Regions from separate parts of the Mesorhizobium sp. WSM4849 genome, predicted to be linked through region 1. Evidence: riboswitches for the same ligand, from Rfam matches in the RefSeq annotation. Region 1 holds a riboswitch; each other region holds the start of a gene.
What was found. Region 1 has a riboswitch for cobalamin ahead of AC0L3L_RS05005 (CbtB domain-containing protein). Riboswitches for the same ligand answer to the same signal wherever they lie in the genome.
Positions count from the first base shown of each region.

Region 2: linked by a shared signal. The riboswitch ahead of metE (5-methyltetrahydropteroyltriglutamate--homocysteine S-methyltransferase) and the one ahead of AC0L3L_RS05005 (CbtB domain-containing protein) in region 1 are both predicted to bind cobalamin.
Region 3: linked by a shared signal. The riboswitch ahead of AC0L3L_RS08510 (aromatic ring-hydroxylating oxygenase subunit alpha) and the one ahead of AC0L3L_RS05005 (CbtB domain-containing protein) in region 1 are both predicted to bind cobalamin.

Region 1 covers NZ_JBVVPW010000003.1:319,722-325,682, forward strand. The annotation lists gene mgtE (magnesium transporter) at 1-1,266, shown strand, start outside; gene AC0L3L_RS04990 (MerR family transcriptional regulator) at 1,416-1,802, shown strand; gene AC0L3L_RS04995 (methyltransferase family protein) at 1,890-2,396, opposite strand; gene AC0L3L_RS05000 (acetyltransferase domain-containing protein) at 2,393-3,385, opposite strand; cobalamin riboswitch at 3,646-3,856, shown strand; gene AC0L3L_RS05005 (CbtB domain-containing protein) at 3,894-4,073, shown strand; gene AC0L3L_RS05010 (CbtA family protein) at 4,089-4,856, shown strand; gene cobU (bifunctional adenosylcobinamide kinase/adenosylcobinamide-phosphate guanylyltransferase) at 4,879-5,376, shown strand; gene cobO (cob(I)yrinic acid a,c-diamide adenosyltransferase) at 5,378-5,961, shown strand, end outside.
Region 2 covers NZ_JBVVPW010000025.1:24,436-30,396, reverse strand. The annotation lists gene metK (methionine adenosyltransferase) at 1-68, shown strand, start outside; gene AC0L3L_RS25215 (adenosine kinase) at 178-1,170, shown strand; cobalamin riboswitch at 1,564-1,761, shown strand; gene metE (5-methyltetrahydropteroyltriglutamate--homocysteine S-methyltransferase) at 1,877-4,216, shown strand; gene tdh (L-threonine 3-dehydrogenase) at 4,872-5,924, shown strand.
Region 3 covers NZ_JBVVPW010000006.1:153,154-159,114, reverse strand. The annotation lists gene AC0L3L_RS08525 (molybdopterin-dependent oxidoreductase) at 1-563, shown strand, start outside; gene AC0L3L_RS08520 (FAD-binding oxidoreductase) at 560-1,306, shown strand; gene AC0L3L_RS08515 (FAD-binding oxidoreductase) at 1,319-2,434, opposite strand; gene AC0L3L_RS08510 (aromatic ring-hydroxylating oxygenase subunit alpha) at 2,458-3,705, opposite strand; cobalamin riboswitch at 3,921-4,121, opposite strand; gene AC0L3L_RS08505 (DUF680 domain-containing protein) at 4,643-4,846, shown strand; gene AC0L3L_RS08500 (DUF680 domain-containing protein) at 4,968-5,192, shown strand; gene AC0L3L_RS08495 (DUF680 domain-containing protein) at 5,281-5,517, shown strand; gene AC0L3L_RS08490 (ABC transporter ATP-binding protein) at 5,603-5,961, opposite strand, start outside.

The sequences.
Region 1 (5,961 bases):
CACCAATCGGAACTCGGCGATCTGCTCGAGGCGCTTCATCCCGAACAACGCCGCGCGCTGGTCGACTTGTTGGGCGCCGATTTCGACTTTTCCGCGCTGACCGAGGTCGACGAGGCGATCCGCCGCGACATCGTCGACAGTCTGCCCAACGCGCAGATTGCCCAGGGGGTGCAGGATCTCGATTCCGACGACGCGGTCTACATTCTTGAGGATCTCGAAAAGGAAGACCAGGACGAGATCCTGTCGCAACTGCCGTTCACCGAGCGGATCAGGCTGCGCCGCTCGCTCGACTATCCCGAAGAGACCGCCGGCCGCCGCATGCAGACGGAGTTCGTCGCGGTGCCGCCGTTCTGGACGATCGGCCAGACCATCGACTATATGCGCGAGGACAATAACCTTCCCGACCGCTTCAGCCAGATTTTCGTCATCGATCCGAGCTTCAAGCTGCTCGGCGCCATCGATCTCGACCAGATCCTGCGCACTAAGCGCTCGATCAAGGTCGAAGAGGTCATGCATGAGACCAGGCACGCCATTCCGGCCACGATGGACCAGGAAGAGGCAGCGCGCGAATTCGAACAATACGACCTTCTCTCCGCCGCCGTCGTCGACGAGAACGAGCGGCTGGTCGGCGTGCTGACCATCGACGACGTGGTCGACGTCATCCAGCAGGAGGCCGAGGAGGATCTGCTGCGCATGGGCGGTGTCGGCGACGAAGAACTGTCGGACAGCATTCTTTCGACTTCGCGCTCGCGCGTTCCGTGGCTGCTCGTCAATCTCGGTACGGCCTTCATCTCGGCCTCGGTGATCAGTATGTTTGGTGCAACGATCGAGGAAATGGTCGCACTTGCCGCACTGATGCCGATCGTCGCCTCGCTGGGCGGCAACGCCGGTACGCAGACGATGACAGTGACCGTGCGCGCCCTCGCCACACGCGACCTCGATATCTACAATGCCGGTCGCGTCATTCGCCGCGAGGTTGTGGTCGGCCTGCTGAATGGCATGGTCATTGCAACGATCCTCGGGCTGGTCGCCGGCTTCTGGTTTCACAATCCCGATCTCGGTTTCGTCATTGCCGCGGCGATGATCGTCAACATGCTGGCTGCGGCACTCGGTGGCATTCTGCTTCCGCTGTTCCTCGACAGGCTCGGCGCCGATCCGGCGATTTCATCATCAATCTTCACGACGATGATTACCGACGTTATCGGTTTCCTCGCCTTCCTTAGCCTTGCCACCTGGTGGCTGCATCTGGGCGCGGGAGCCGGATAAGGCCCTTCAATTGACTTTTACGTAAGTTGCGTGCGAGGTTTCGATGGAGAGCTACCGGTCGATTCCGGTGCGGGACGAGCCCTTTTGTGAATGAAGGGCATCGCCGCATAATGGGCGATCGCGCCGCTATCCGGGCTTTTGGAGTGACGATGCGGGAATATTATTCGATAACCGAACTGACCCGCGAATTCGATGTTTCGACGCGGACGCTGCGCTTCTACGAGGACGAAGGGCTGGTGCAGCCGGTGCGGCGCGGCCGCACGCGGCTGTTTCGCCCGTCGGACCGGCATCTCATCCGCCAGATCATGCGCGGCAAGAGGCTCGGCTTTTCGATCAACGAAATCCGCGAAATCATCCAGATGTACAAGGAGCCGCCCGGGGAGGTCGGTCAGCTCAACCTGATGATCAAACGCATCGAGGAAAAGCGCGAGGATCTGCGCCAGAAGCGCCGCGACCTCGAAGAGACGCTGGCGGAACTCGATCAGGCCGAGGAATCCTGCGTCGAGCGATTGGTGGAGCTCGGCGTCAACACGTGAGCGGCCTTTTTTGACAATTCTACTCTGGCGGCCAGCTAGTGTGGTTTTCTGCCAGAGCGAATTCTTAAAAAGACCTTGCCGCACGCCTCAAATCCAGCGCCGCACCTTTTTAGCGTAATCCCGGTATTTCTTGCCGAATTTCGCCGTCAGAACTCTTTCCTCGCCCTCGATCGCCATCTTCTGCGTTGCGAAGGCGGCGATGATCGCCAGCGGCAGGAACCATACGATCCCCGAGATAAGGGCGACGCCGATCATCAGCAGCGTGTTGGCCAGATATATCGGGTTGCGGCTGACGGCGAAGGGGCCAGATGTGACCAGGTGATCCGGCACGGCGTTTGGGTGGAGCGTCGTCTTTGCCCGGATCATGGTGCGGATTGCCGTGAACCAGAGTGCGACGACGCCGAACAATGCCACCCAGCCGGCCGCGAACAGGATGTCGCCCAGAAGGCCGCCGATCCATGGCAGCGGATAGAGCAAGCCAAGCGCGATGCTGACGGCGATGGCCGCGACATAGATCAGCGGCGGCCACGGTATAAACCCCGGTTTCGGCTGCCCCGGTTTCTGTTGCCCAGGTTTCTGTTGATGGTCGGTCATTGTGCTCCTCCCTCCATCAAAGTGCTGTCGGCTTTGGCAGTGCAGGCGCCGGCGAGCTCGTCGAGATGTGCCTTCCATTCCGCAGCCTGGTCGTTGCGGTAGAGCTGATCAAGCGTGGCCTCGCCCTCGAGTGTATCGAGCATGCACACACAATAGCTGGAGCAGAACTCCGTGTCGCGCGATTGCTCGCACGAAGTCTGGCATTCTTTCAGGAAGGTGACCTGCCTGGTCTCGACCGGTGCCGGCATGACTTGCGAAAAAAGCCAGATCGAGCCGATCAGCACCGGCTGGTGGATCAGATAGAAGGCGAGGCTGTGCCGGCCGATAAAGACCAGCGGATTTGTCCAGCTGCCGGGCGTCAGGCCTGCCAACCGCGTCAGCAGGCCGGAGGCGGAGGCGAGTTTTGCCGTCGCGATGCCCGCAAGCACAGCGCCGAACCATGGCAACAGCGGGACATAATCGTTGGAGCGCGGGTTGGTTGCCGACAGGCCGACCCACCACAGGGCCGGATGGTCAAAGGTCTCGGACCTGAGGTAGAGCGGCGCGGTTATGACGAAAGCTGCCATAACCAGCGTCAGCAGCGCCGGCAGCCGCAGGAACGCCAGGCCGAGCAGGCTGGCGAGCGCGATCTCATGCAGGATACCGAAAAAGATGAAACTGTCCGGCGTGGCAAGCCTCGTGGCAGCCGATATGGCGAGCGCCGCCCCGGCGACCATGGCGAAGCGTTTCCAGAAGCCGTCCCAGCGGATCAGTTTGCCATGGGCGAGGAACAGGCTGACGCCGACCAGGAACAGAAAGGTCGAAGCGATGCAGCGCGCGTAGAATTTCCACCAGCCGAAGGCGGTCAGGCCGGGATCGGTGTAGCCAAAGAATTCGAGATCCCAGGTGAAATGGTAACTCGCCATGGCAAGCAAAGCGACGCCGCGGGCGACGTCGATGGCGATGATGCGCTTGGATCGGTCCTGAACGGTCGGCGTAGAAATGCTCATGGTCTCGCAATCTGATTCAGCACTGCAAGACGACTATCATGGTTGCCCCAGACAAAAGAAGACAGGGCCAAATCCCGTTGATGCTCAGGGCGTCGGTGAAAGCGCCGTATGCCGCTGACGCACCCATTAGAAGCGATGCGGGCCATATTCCTCGGGCATCAGCACTCCGGCCTCGTGGCGCCGGCCGGCTGGTTCCAGAGACGGCGCATTCGCGCTGGTAGCTGGCGGAATTTGGTTTGCCGGGCACGGCGATTCTGCCTATAGTCGCACCCGTCGTCGGTTCCGTTTGGAACCAAGAGGGAATGCGGTAAGGGCGATTCTTTGCCCAATGCCGTGGCTGCCCCCGCAACTGTGTGCGGTAGTCCTCTCCATATGCCACTGAAGAGTTTCTTTCGGGAAGAGCTTCTTCGGGAAGGTGGGGAAGGGCGCTGATCCGCGAGCCAGGAGACCTGCCGGCGACAGGAGAACTGATTTCTATGCCCTCGGGTGGAGGGCGAAAGGACAAGACATGAATACCGCTTCCGTCTCGCTCGTCGCTTCCGTCTCCTCGCAGTCGCGCTTCGTGCAGCTGGCGCTTGCTGCATTTCTCGGCATTTTCGTCATGGGCTTTGTCGGCTTCTCGCATATCGATGCGGTCCACAATGCCGCCCACGACTATCGCCATTCGATGGCGTTTCCCTGCCACTGACGAGGGGCCGACATCATGACACTGTTTCGCAACGTCGTGTTCATCGCGGCGATCGCAGGGCTTGTGGCTGGCGTCGTTCTCGCCTGCATGCAGGCCTACGCCACCGTGCCGCTCATTCTCAAGGCGGAAGTCTACGAGCAGGCCGGCGGTGGCCACACGCATGACCACGCCGCGGCGCCGGCCGCGAACGCCACGGACGCCAATGCCATGAGTAGCGCCGAACCGGCCGCTCCGGCTGCGGAAGACGAAGGCTGGGCGCCGGCCGACGGTTTCGAGCGCTTCGCCTTCAACGTCGTTGCCAACGTCGTCACCGGCATCGGCTTTGCGCTGATCCTGGTCGCCGCTTCGGAGTTCGCCGGCGGCATCGGCAATTGGCGTCAGGGCCTGTTCTGGGGCCTTGCCGGCTTTGCTGTGTTCACGCTGGCTCCGAACCTTGGCCTGCCTCCCGAACTGCCGGCTATGCCGGCTGCCGATCTCGCCCAGCGCCAGATCTGGTGGACGGCAACTGTGGTAGCGACAGCGGCCGGTCTTGGGCTGCTCGCCTTTCGCAAATCCCTGCCGCTGGCGCTGCTTGCCGTGGCGTGGATCGTGGCGCCGCATATCGTCGGCGCGCCGCAGCCCGACAGTTTTGAATCGCCGATCCCGGAAGCCCTGCACCACCAGTTCGTGGTGGCGGTGACACTGACCAATCTGGTGTTCTGGCTGGTGCTCGGCGCCGTCGTCGGCGTGGTGCGCGGCCGCTTGACCGGCAGCACGACCGGCCTGCGCGACAGCTTTGCCTGATCGCGCTGCTCCCGGCGGCAAGCTGACCCTGGTCATCGGCGGTGCGCGCTCCGGCAAGAGCGCGCATGCCGAAAGACTGGTGACGGCCTGTCCGGCGCCGTGGGCCTATATCGCTACGGCGCAAGCCTATGACGACGAGATGCGCGAGCGTATCGCGCTGCATCGGTCGCGGCGCGGCGAGGGTTGGACGACCATCGACGCGCCACTCGATCTCGTCGGCGCGATTGAGGCGTTGCCTGACGGCCGGCCTGTCCTCGTCGATTGCCTGACGCTGTGGCTGACCAACCATATGCTGGCCGAACGCGACATTGAGGCCGAATGCCGAGGGCTGGCCGATGTGCTGTCGCGGCCGCGCGGGCCATGGTTCGTGGTTTCCAACGAGGTTGGCCAGGGCATCGTGCCCGACAATGCGCTGGCTCGCCGGTTTCGCGATGCCGCCGGCCGGCTCAACCAGCAGGTCGCGGCAGTCGCCGGCACCGTGCTGCTGATGGTGGCGGGATTGCCGCTCGAGGTGAAATGACATGGCTGATAACAAACACATCGAAGACAAGCCGATTAACGACAGGGACGAGGAACGTCACCGCGCCAAGATGGCCAAGCGCAAGGCGGTGCAGGACGCCGAGGTCGCCGGAAAGACGGTCGAGAAGGCGCTGCTGATCGTCAACACCGGGCCCGGCAAAGGCAAGACCACCGCTGCTTTCGGGTTGGCGCTGAGGATGCTCGGCTACGGCAAGCGCGTCGGCGTCGTCCAGTTCATCAAGGGCAAATGGCATACCGGCGAGAAGGATGCCTTTGCCGCTTTCGGCGATCGGGTCGTCTGGCACACGATGGGCGAGGGTTTCACCTGGGAGACGCAGGATCTGAAGCGCGACATCGCCGCCGCCGAGGCTGCCTGGGCCAAGGCGCTCGAGCTGATGGCCGATCCGTCGATCAGCCTTGTGGTGCTCGACGAACTGAACATCGCGCTGCGCTACAATTATCTCGATCTCGACAAAGTGGTGGCGGCGCTGAAAGGGCGGCGCGAAAACCTGCATGTCGTCGTCACCGGCCGCAATGCCAAGCCGGCGCTGGTCGATGCCGCCGATCTGGTCACCGAGATGGGCGT
Region 2 (5,961 bases), on a different contig from region 1:
AGTTCACCTGGGAAAAGACGGACAGAGCTGACGACCTGTTGCGTGAGGCAGGACCGGCAGCTGCGTGATGCGCCGGTATTGGATGCGTCGGCATAGGGCGATCCATTCCACACTCGCCAAAAACACGCCGGCCCCGGCGTGGCGAGAAGCCGGCTCGGGTTTTTGGCGGAGACACTGATGTCGAAATATGACGTGCTTTGCATCGGCAATGCCATTGTCGACATCATTGCCCAGTGCGACGAGGCATTCCTCGAGACCAACGGCATCATCAAGGGTGCGATGAACCTCATCGACACACAGCGCGCCGAACTGCTCTACAGCCGCATGGGCCCGGCGATCGAAGCCTCCGGCGGCAGCGCCGGCAACACGGCGGCGGGCGTCGCCTCCTTCGGCGGTCGCGCCGCCTTCTTCGGCAAGGTCTCGAACGACCCGCTCGGCGAAATCTATGCCCATGACATCCATGCGCAGGGCGTTGCTTTCGACACCAAGCCGCTCAACGGCGAGCCGCCGACGGCGCGCTCGATGATCTTCGTCACGCCCGATGGCGAGCGCTCGATGAACACCTATCTCGGCGCCTGCATCGAGCTCGGGCCGGAGGACGTCGAAGCAGACAAGGCTTCGGGTGCGGCGGTCACCTATTTCGAAGGCTATCTGTGGGACCCGCCGCGCGCCAAGGAAGCGATCCGGCAGACGGCGAAGCTGGCGCACGCGGCAGGCCGCGAAGTCTCCATGACATTGTCGGATTCGTTCTGCGTCGACCGCTACCGCGACGAATTCCTCGACCTGATGCGTTCGGGCATGGTCGACATCGTCTTTGCCAACAACCACGAGATCAAGTCGCTCTACCAGACATCGTCGTTCGACGAGGCGCTGGCGCAGATCCGCAAGGATTGCAGGGTCGCCGCCGTGACCCGCTCTGAAAAAGGTTCGGTGATCGTGCGCGGCGGCGAAACGGTGGTGATCAAGGCGACCGCCATCAAGGAACTGGTCGACACCACGGGTGCCGGCGATCTCTATGCCGCCGGCTTCCTGCATGGCTACACGCAGGGCCGCGACCTGCAGACCTGCGGCGACCTTGGCTCACTGGCGGCCGGATTGGTGATCCAGCAGATCGGCCCCAGGCCGCGGCAGAATTTGCGCCGCGAGGCCAAGCAGGCGGGGCTGTTGTAGGGCAGCATTTCCGCGAGGTGCTGCCCACCTTGCCGTTGTGCAGGCTGTCCAGACAGGCGCGGGTAAATCGACTGTCGCGTGCCTGCGTGAAGGACGGCGGTTTTTCTCCGAATTTCTGATTGTTGAGGCTTAGGGACGTTGTCGCACTTCGGGCCAGTACTGCCGGCCGATCATGATGGCCAACACGCCCTTTTTGACGAAAGTCGTTTTGAGCCGGGATCGTAGACTGGCAGATTGCCCGAGCGGCCAAGCACAGCCTGCGCAGACCGGCGAGTGGCGCAAATGGCTCAGCTCTACCGCGACCTGCTACTTTGGAAACACGCCGCAGGTGAACGGTTCACATAAACATATAAACATTTCTTTATACCGCATTGACAACAAAGCGGGCTGCTGCGATTGTCTGCGTGTCGTGGTTCTCCGCAAGGCGTTGCCGTAGCGGAGCTAAGAGGGAAGCCGGTGCAATCCGGCGCTGCCCCCGCAACTGTAAGCGGCGAGCCAACCCACCAATGTCACTGGGGCGAACTGCCCCGGGAAGACGGGCAGAGGCTGTGACCCGCGAGCCAGGAGACCTGCCACGGTGAACAACGTCCACGGGCGGGGTGTCTGGTGGCCGCGGCAGCTCGGCGTTCATGCCGGCCTGCTAGCGCCTTCCTTGTCCCCGCCCCAACCATCGGGGTATGGAATGATTGTCTCCCAGCAAGTTCCCATAGCAACGCTTGGCGTGCCGCGTATCGGTCGCCGGCGAGAACTGAAATTCGCGCTCGAAAGCTACTGGTCCGGAAAATCTTCTGCTGCCAACCTTCTGTCGACGGCGAAGGCACTCCGTGCCGCCAGCTGGAGCGAGCAGCACGACCGCGGCGTGTCGAAAATCCCGTCGAACGATTTCTCACTGTATGACCATGTGCTCGACACCGCAGCAATGGTCGGCGCCGTGCCAGCTCGTTACGGCTGGACGGGCGGGGAGGTCCCACTCGACATCTATTTCGCGATGGCGCGCGGGACGCAAGGCGATGCCGCGGGTTGCGGACGCGCCAGTCACGGGCATGCAGGGCAGCGCGTAACCGCGATGGAAATGACCAAATGGTTCGACACGAACTACCACTACATCGTGCCGGAGCTGGGCGACGATCAGACATTCGCCCTCTCGTCGACGAAACCAGTCGATCACTTTCTGGAGGCAAAAGAGCTCGGCATCCATACACGCCCGGTCATCCTTGGACCGGTGACCTTCCTCAAGCTGGCAAAGTCTCCCGACCAGGGCTTCAATCCCATAGCGCTCCTACCGCGCCTGCTGCCCGTCTACGAGCAACTCCTGCGGAGGCTGGAGCTCTCGGGGGCCGACTGGGTGCAGATTGATGAGCCGGCGCTTGTGCTCGACCTTAACCCGAACGAACGAGCTGCCTTCGAATTCACATACGGCCAGCTGTCGAAAGCCGCGCCCAAGTTGAAAATTATGCTGGCGACCTATTTCGGGCCGCTGGGAGACAATCTGGAGACCGCGCTTTCGCTGCGCCTGGCGGGCCTACATCTCGACCTCGTGCGCGCTCCCGAGCAGTTGGAGACGGTTGGTCGGCTCGCACCGAAGGATCTGGTGCTCTCACTTGGCTTGATCGACGGCCGCAACGTCTGGCGCGCGAACCTGGCTGCCATTCTCGACCGCATCAAGCCGATCGTTGCCGGCTGGCCGCTGGATCGCGTCGAGATTGCGCCTTCCTGCTCGATGCTTCATGTGCCGATGGACCTGCGGATGGAGACCGCGCTCGATGTGGACGTCGGTTCGTGGCTGGCATTCGCCGCCCAGAAGAGTGAAGAGCTGCTTGTGCTGGCCCGAGCCTTATCCGAAGGCAGGGAGGCCGTAGCAGGCGCACTGAAAGCTTCTGCCGAGGCGGCCGCGGCGCGCGCAATGTCTGGAAAGGTCCATGATCCGCTCGTCCATGGGCGGGTTATCAGCATTGACGGCGCCATGAAGCAACGAAAGCGCGCATTTGCCAAGCGCTCCAGAGTCCAGGCTGACACGCTCGGCCTGCCGCCGTTCCCGACGACGACGATCGGGTCCTTCCCGCAGACGCCCGATGTGCGCAGGGCGCGCTCCGCTCATGCGAAGGGCCGGCTGAGCTATGTCGATTACCAGGCCTTCCTGAAGAAGGAGACCGAGGCGGCGGTCCGCTGGCAGGAGGAGATCGGGCTGGACGTGCTGGTACATGGCGAGTTCGAACGAAACGACATGGTGCAGCATTTCGGCGAGCAGCTGTCCGGCCTCGCCTTCACCCAGCATGGCTGGGTGCAAAGTTACGGCTCCCGGCTGGTGCGCCCTCCAATCATCTTCGGCGACGTATCGCGGCCCAATCCGATGACGGTTCTCTGGTGGCAATTTGCCCAGTCGCTGACGAAAAAGCCGGTGAAGGGCATGCTCACAGGCCCAGTGACGATTCTTAACTGGTCTTTTGTTCGCGACGACGTACCCCGCGCCGAGGCCTGCCGCCAGATCGCACTCGCCATTCGCGATGAAGTGGCCGACCTTGAAAGAGCTGGCGCAAGGGTGATCCAGATCGATGAGGCCGCGTTTCGCGAAGGCTTGCCCCTGCGGAAGTCCGATTGGAAACATTATCTCGGCTGGGCAGTCGAATGCTTCCGTCTCGCTTCAACGGGTGTAGAGGACGCGACCCAAATTCACACCCACATGTGCTATTCGGAGTTCAATGAGATCATCGACTCGATCGCTGAACTGGACGCGGACGTCATTTCGATCGAGACGTCGCGCTCCAAAATGGAACTGCTAGACGCCTTCACCAAGTCCAAATATCCGAACGAAATCGGTCCTGGCGTCTACGACATTCACTCACCACGTGTCCCGGAGATCGGCGAGATATTGCATCTCGCCCAACTTGCCTGCGAGCGACTGTCCGACGGCCAATTGTGGGTGAATCCGGACTGTGGCCTCAAAACAAGGAAATGGGAGGAGGTCCGCCCTGCCCTCATCAACATGGTCGCTGCAGCACGCGCGCTGCGGGAGAAAGTGCAGGCGCAGGCCGCTGGGCCACTGTGACCGGCAAACATGTGAACAGCGGGCTTCGCGGATTGAATTCAAAGCAGAAAGGACGGGATCGAAAAGTCGCGCACCGGTAGACGCGTGCGAGGCTCCACCCTTGTCGTCCAGCCGAAGGTCCGCTCGACGGCTCAGCGGCGGGGCAGGATTTGGTAGCACTTCTGGAAGGACGGATGACTTCGACCACGAGATGGAGGAAGGCGGCTTGTCCGTGAGCTTCAGCCTCTCATAACGCCAGCGGTCAACAGACACGAGGGGCCAAAGCTGGCGGTCTCGCCTGAGCACCGGCATCATCGAGATATCGGCGGCGAAATCGCCCATCAAGAGCATCGGTTTCGAGGGAATGCGTCGCATGTGGCGGACATCGACAAAATAGCCATACCGCCCAGCCGCAAGCTGCGACCATTCCTCATCGCTCGAATTGAAGCTTGGCTGCATCTGGCATGGCGTTTGCTCCGCTTCTGCTGAGGTTCGCTGGAACGGAGCTTTTCCAAGGGCATGGATCGCGGTGGAATGTTGCTTCGACACAAAGGCGCCGCCAACATTACGATCGGTCCAAGGATCTCAGGTGCGCTCTCCGAGCGTACCTTTTTCGTCGTGCAGGCTACCCGAGCAGTGGCGAGGAGCGGAATCAACCAAGTGTAAGGAGCACCAGATGTCGAACATGATGAAGGCGCTGGTGAAGGCTAAGGCCGAACCGGGCATCTGGATGGAAGAGGTGCCGGTGCCGGAAATCGGCCCCAACGACGTTCTGATCAAAGTGAAGAAGACGGCGATCTGCGGTACCGACGTCCATATCTACAATTGGGACCAGTGGGCGCAGAAGACCGTGCCGGTGCCGATGGTGACCGGCCACGAATTCGTCGGCACTGTCGCCGATTTCGGTGCGGCGGTCACCGAATACAAGATCGGCCAGCGTGTGTCGGGCGAAGGCCACATCGTCTGCGGCCACTGCCGCAACTGCCGGGCGGGCAGGGGACATCTGTGCCGCAACACGCTGGGCGTCGGCGTCAACCGGCCGGGTGCCTTCGGCGAATATCTGGCGATCCCGCAGCACAACGTCGTGCCGATCCCTGATGACGTGCCCGACGAGATCGCAGCAATCTTCGATCCGCTGGGCAATGCGGTTCACACCGCATTGTCCTTTGATCTGGTCGGCGAGGACGTGCTGGTCACCGGCGCCGGGCCGATCGGCATCATGGCTGCGCTCGTCGCCCAATGCGTCGGCGCGCGAAAAGTGGTCATCACCGACATCAACCCGGTGCGGCTGGCGCTGGCGAAAAAACTCGGCGTCCAGCATGTGGTCGACGCGTCGAAGGAAAAGCTGCGCGATATCATGCCGGCGCTCGGCATGACCGAAGGTTTTGACGTCGGCCTCGAAATGTCGGGTGCGGCACCCGCCTTCCGCGACATGATCGACGCCATGAACAATGGCGGCAAGATCGCCATTTTGGGCATCGCGCCGACCGGCTTCGAGATCGACTGGAACAAGGTCATCTTCAAGATGCTGCATCTCAAGGGCATCTATGGCCGCGAGATGTTCGAAACCTGGTACAAGATGATCGCGCTGGTGCAGGGCCCGCTCGATGTTAGCGGCCTGATCACGCACCGCATCGGCATTGATGATTTTCAAGTAGGCTTCGACGCGATGCGCAGCGGCAGCTCGGGCAAGGTGGTGATGGACTGGCAGGGCGACTGGTCGATGTGACTTTGCGGAGGTGCTGACGGGAACGCCACCCTGGCTG
Region 3 (5,961 bases), on a different contig from region 1:
ATGCGCGTATCCCGCCGGGGCAGTATCTCGAGCAAGGGTTTCCGGTGCTGTCGGCCGGGCCGACGCCGCGCGTGAGCGCCGAGGACTGGTCGTTCACGCTCAAGCACGGACCGCGGCCGATCAAGAAGTGGAACTGGACAGAGTTCAACGCGCTGCCTTTGATCAAGATGACCCGCGACATCCATTGCGTGACCGCATGGACCAAGTTCGACACGGCGTGGCAGGGTGTGCTGGTCGACGATATTCTGGCGGATGCCGGCATCGAGCCACCAACGGCCTTCACGCTGGCGCTGTCCTTCGACGGCTACACCACCAACGTGCCGACGAAGGATCTCACCGCCGGCAAGGCGATGGTGGCACTGCTTTACGAAGGCAAGCCGATCACGCCGGACCACGGCGGCCCGGCGCGGCTGCTGGTTCCGCATCTCTATTTCTGGAAGTCGGCCAAATGGCTGAATGGGCTGCAGTTTACCGAGCGCGACGAGCCCGGATTCTGGGAGTTGCGCGGCTATCACATCTATGGCGACCCGTGGCGCGAGCAGCGCTATACGGGCGATCCATGAGCGACGGGCCGGCGGCGCAGTCGCCCTGGCAGACGGTGACCATCAGACGCATCGAAAAGCGCACGCCGCGCGTCACCAGCTTTTTCCTCGAGCCGTCGCGGCCGTTCGCCTATCGTGCCGGGCAGCATGTCGATGTCAGGCTGACGGCGCCGGACGGCTATCAGGCGCGCCGTTCCTACTCCATCGCCTCGGCGCCGGAAGCCGGCGAGACGATCGAACTGGCGATCGAAAGGCTCGATGATGGCGAGATCTCACCCTTCTTTCACGATATCGCTGCGGTCGGCGATGAGGTCGAGCTGCGCGGACCGCTCGGCGGCCACTTCGTCTGGTCCGACAGCGACGGCGGCCCGCTTCTGCTGGTCGGCGGCGGGTCCGGCGTGGTTCCGCTGATGGCGATGGTCCGCCATCGCGCCGCGCGCAAATCAACGGTGCCCGCGGCGTTGGTGTTTTCCGCACGGATCTGGGACGAGGTGATCTTTCGCGACGAACTGATCGACTTCCATGATCGCCGGGACGGCTTCGATCTGGTGTTGGCGCTGACTCGCGAGCCGGCCCGGCGCCCGGCGGACTATTCGCGGCGGGTCGATGCCGCGATGATGGAGCAATCGATGGCGCGGCTGCCCGCGCCGCCAAGGTTAGTCTTTGTCTGCGGCTCGAATGCCTTCGTGTCGGCCGCCGCCCAGGCGCTGATCGATGCCGGCGTTCCGGCAAGCCTCATCCGCACCGAGCGTTACGGGGTTTAAGCTCCCCGCCGGTTAGGCGTCGATCTCGATCGCCGTCAGCGGCTTCGAACAGCAGGCAAGGATGAAGCCGTCGTCGATCTCGTGATCGAGGATGCCGCCATTGTGGCTCATCTCGACTGTGCCCGAGACCTTTTTCACCTTGCAGGTTCCGCACAGGCCGAACTCGCAGGCTGCGGGAATTCGTACGCCCGAAGCGCGCGCCGTCTGCAGCACGGTCTGGCCGGCAACGCAGTCGGCATCGACATCCGAAAGCGAAAAGCGGATCGGCGTTGCGGCCTCAGTAGGTATCTCGACCCCGCCCTCTGCCGGCCCACCCTCTGCCGGCGAACCGAACGGGGCCGGTATTTCCTCCACCCCTGGGGCCGCAAAGCTTTCCTGATGATAGTTGGCCATGTCGAAGCCGGCCGCCTCCAGCATCTGCCGCACGGCGCGCATGAACGGGTCGGGGCCGCAGCAGAAAATTTCGCGCTCGCGAAAATCGGGCGCCAGCAGCGGCAGCCGTATCGCGTCGATCCGGCCCATATGGCCGAACCAGCCCTCGCGGCTGGACCGCTCCTCGATCATGAAGCCGAGCGTCAGGCCCGGCATGCGGCTGCCGAGCAATTCGAGCTCCTTGCGGAAGATGATCTCCTCGGGCTTTCGCGCGCAGTTGACGAAGCCGACATCTGTCCAGGGCGCGCAATCGTTCAGCCAGCGCAGCATCGACATCATCGGAGTCACGCCGGAGCCGGCCGAAATGAACAGATATCTGGCCGCGGGATGGCTGTGCAGCGAAAAGTTGCCCGACGGCCCATAGGCCTTCACGTGAACACCGGGCTTCAGATTGTCGAACATCCAGCGTGTGCCGAGGCTGCCGGGCTGTGCTTTCACCGTCACCGCGATCGAGAACGGCCGCGACGGCGAGGACGACAGCGTATAGGTCCGCATCAACGGGCCCTCGGTGGTCGGCAGTTCCAGCGTCACGAACTGCCCCGGTCTGTAGCGGAACCAGGTCTGGTTGTCGGAGCGGAAGGTGAAGGTCTTCACGTCAGGCGCCTCGTCACTGACGCCGATGACTTCCAGCACCTGGAGCCTGTCGTTCCAGGGCGCCATCTCGTCGAGATGGCGGTAGAGGCCGAGGTCCGTCATCGTATTCATCCCCTTGGCCTCGCTCAGGCGACGCTGCGCAACGCCGGCCGCCCGCCCTCGGCAAGGCGCGGCCCGATGAAGGAGGCGTACCATTCGACGAACTGGATGACGCCGCCCTCATGCAGTTCCGAATAGGGGCCGGGCTCATAGGCCGGCGACAGGATGCCGAAGGCGTTTTCCTCAACGATGCGGCGGTCCTGGTCGTTGGTCTCGGTCCAGACATGGGTGAGATCGGCGAGGTCGTAGTCGACGCCTTCGACCGCGTCCTTGTGGACAAGCCATTTGGTGGTGACGGCCGTTTCCGTGGCACTGATCGGCAGCACGCGGAAGGTGACCGCATGATCGCCGAGGATATGGTTCCAGGTCGTTGGATAGTGATAGAGCAGCAGCGAGCCGATACCGTCGGTCGAAACGTCGTCGGAGAGGTTCTTCTTCACCGCACGTCTTCCCGTCATCGTGTAGCTAACGGCATCGCGCAGCAGCGGGGCGCGGGTGGCGCGATACTGCCCGGCCGGATCGATGCGGAACTTGCTCGGCAGGCCCGCCGCCTCGCATTTCGCCCAGTGCGCGAGCATCTCCGGATCGCTGTCGGCGCCCTGCACGCCGGTGACGGTCGGCGCTTCCGGGAATGTCTTGCACAGTTCCGGATGGTTGCCGGCGCAATGGTAGCACTCGCGGTTGTTCTCCCAGACGAGCTTCCAGTTGCCCTTCTCGACGATGGTCGATTCGAAGGCGATTTTTGCCTCGCGCAGCCGGTGCGGCAGGAGGTAAGGCTCGATCATGGCGCGCATCGGCGCGAAATCGGCGGGCTCCTTGGCCAGGCAGATGAAGATGTAGCCACTGATGCTTTCGCAAGCCACCGGCTTCAGGCTGAACTGGCTCTTGTCGAAGCCGTCCGCCATCTGCCTCGCGAACAAGAGCCTGCCGTCCAGCTCGTAGGTCCATTGGTGATAGGGGCAGACGAGCTTCGCCGCCGTACCCTTGTCGGCGTTGCAGACGCGGCTGCCGCGATGCCGGCAGGAATTGTGGAAGGCGTTGATCTTGCCTTGCTGGTCGCGGACCAGCACGACCGGATAGTCGCCGATCTGCGCGGTGATGTAGCTGCCCGGCTTCGGCAACTCGCAATCGTGGCCGATGAACAGCCAGTCGCGATACCAGATCAGCTCCATGTCGAGCTTGAAGAAATCGGGATCGGTGTAGAAGGGCTGCTCGAGCGAGTAGCCTTCCCTGCGGCCGTGCAAGAGCCTCAGCATGTCGTTGCGCGCATCCATGTCCTGTCCTCATAGCCGTCGCATCGGCCCGAAATCGGAATCGATTTCGGAAAGCACGATGCGCAATTCAAAGTCTTGGAGCGTACGTTGTGCGTCCAAATGGACGCATGTCGCTCCAAAGACTGAACTGGTGGTGATGGAGGGAGGATCGGCCGCAAGCCGGCGACAGGGCCGGGCATGCACTATCCACCTCTTGACCGCCCACCGCGATCAGTCGAGTCTAGAAATCTCGGGCTGGTTTCCGGGCTCTGGAGTGTCCTTGCGGACCATCGCGACACCTTCCCAGGCTTGGGCCCAGTGGTCTCCCGTTGCGACTTGAACTCCACCACCGTTGCGGGGGCAGCGCCGGGTTCTGACCGGCTTCCCAATTCTCCGCTTCGTCGTCACCAAGCGGCACCTGAGATGGCGTGATCTAATCATGACGGCCGGCTGACTGTCCGCATGAAAGCGACATCGTATCCATGCGGCGCGACACTGCCGGCGAAACCTGTGGGCCGGGATTTGAGGAAGGTGAAATTTGCGCCTGCTGCGAGCGCTGCCGGTTCTGAAAGCGTGCCGGATTGACCATTGCAGGGCGCCGAAATGGTTAACGATTCAACAACAACTCAGCACCGGCTTTTTAAGCCGCTTCTAAAATCGAACCGAACGGTTCGTTTCTGTTGACAATGCGTGCATGACGCTGTGAACGCAGGTCCGGCAATCCGTCAAATGGTCGATTAGCCTCTTTGACTTAAATCTTTGAAAACAAAACAGAAAGCAATGACGAGAGAAGCCTCTGGTACAATTTCAAGGTGTAGATTCTTGGTCCACACGGAACAACTTCGTGATTGGAATCTGCCGGATGGCCTTCCCACATCGGGGCTGTCCGGACGACGCGAATTCCTCCCAAGACACGCCGCTAGACGGACGGAAAACTAAAGATACTGGAGTTCCAAAAATGAAAAAGATTGCTCTTATTGCCGTCGCCGTTCTGGCCATCACCGGCAGCGCCTTTGCTGGCAGCGATCATTATGGGTCCAACGGCGCCAATCAGCCGACCGCCTCGGTCGACAGTTCGTATACGGCTTCCATTCAGAAGTCGGCTCACGCTGAAAAGCCCGTCGACCAGGGCGCCGACCGCAACCTTTTCGGCAACAATTAACAGCTGATCCCAGACCATGATCCCGAAGTGGAAACCGGTTTTCGTAAAAGATCATGGTCAAACAACAAGACAAAGCGGCCAGTCCGCCGCTCGGGATCTGAAAAATTCAGGAGTACTAGAAATGAAGAAGATCATTCTTGCCACCGTCGCCATCCTGGCTGTCTCCGGCAGCGCTTTTGCCGGCAGCGACAACTTTGGATCGAACGGCGCCAACCAGCCGGCCGCTGCGGTCGACAACGGCTCGTACACAGCTTCGATTCAGAATTCGGCTTCGGCGCAGAATCCGGTTCCGGCTGACGAGAAGCCCGTCAATGGCAGCGACCGTAACCTCTTCGGCAACAACTAATGTCGATCCCAACAGCAGCGGCGGCATTGTCTTTCACAAAGACCGCGGCCGCCGCGCTGATGGGATACGAAAATCCAGGATTACTGAAATGAAGAAGATCGTTCTCACCGCTGCGGCACTTTTGATTGCTGCCGGCAGCGCCTATGCCCGCAACGACAACGTTGGCGGAACCGACATCAACAAGCAGGCGACCGTCAACGTCGACAACACGCAGACGTTTTCGGTAAGCAATACCGGCTCGCCGGTTTACAAGCTGCTCAATTCCTCGGGCGACGTACAGAAGTCCGCCCCGCAGGGCAGCGACCGGAACCTGTTCGGCCGCTAACAGCGACCTGAATGCAATGCACAAGAGCGGCGGGCCTTGCCCGCCGCTCTTGTTTTTGCCTTCGCCAAACTGCCTGATCCAGTAGTTAGGCTGCCTTTGCTTCCGCCATGTGGAGTGTGAAGGAATGTCCGTCGACGTCGAAAATATGCAGGTCGCCGGGATCGGCATTCAACCGCAACGCAGCGCCGCGCTTGACTTCGACATTGCCTGGCAGCTTGGTCACCAGCGGCAGGTCGGCGCGGCCGATGTCGACATAGACGAGCTGGACCTCGCCGAGCTGCTCGACATAATCCACCGTTCCCTCGAAAAGATAATCGGCGCCGGTGGCGATCATCAGATCCTCCGGCCGCACGCCGAAGCTGACCGAAGCACCCTTCACTGACGCCGGCGTGGCGATCGGCACCGTCGCCTTGCGCCCGCCGACATGACTGACGATGGTCGGGT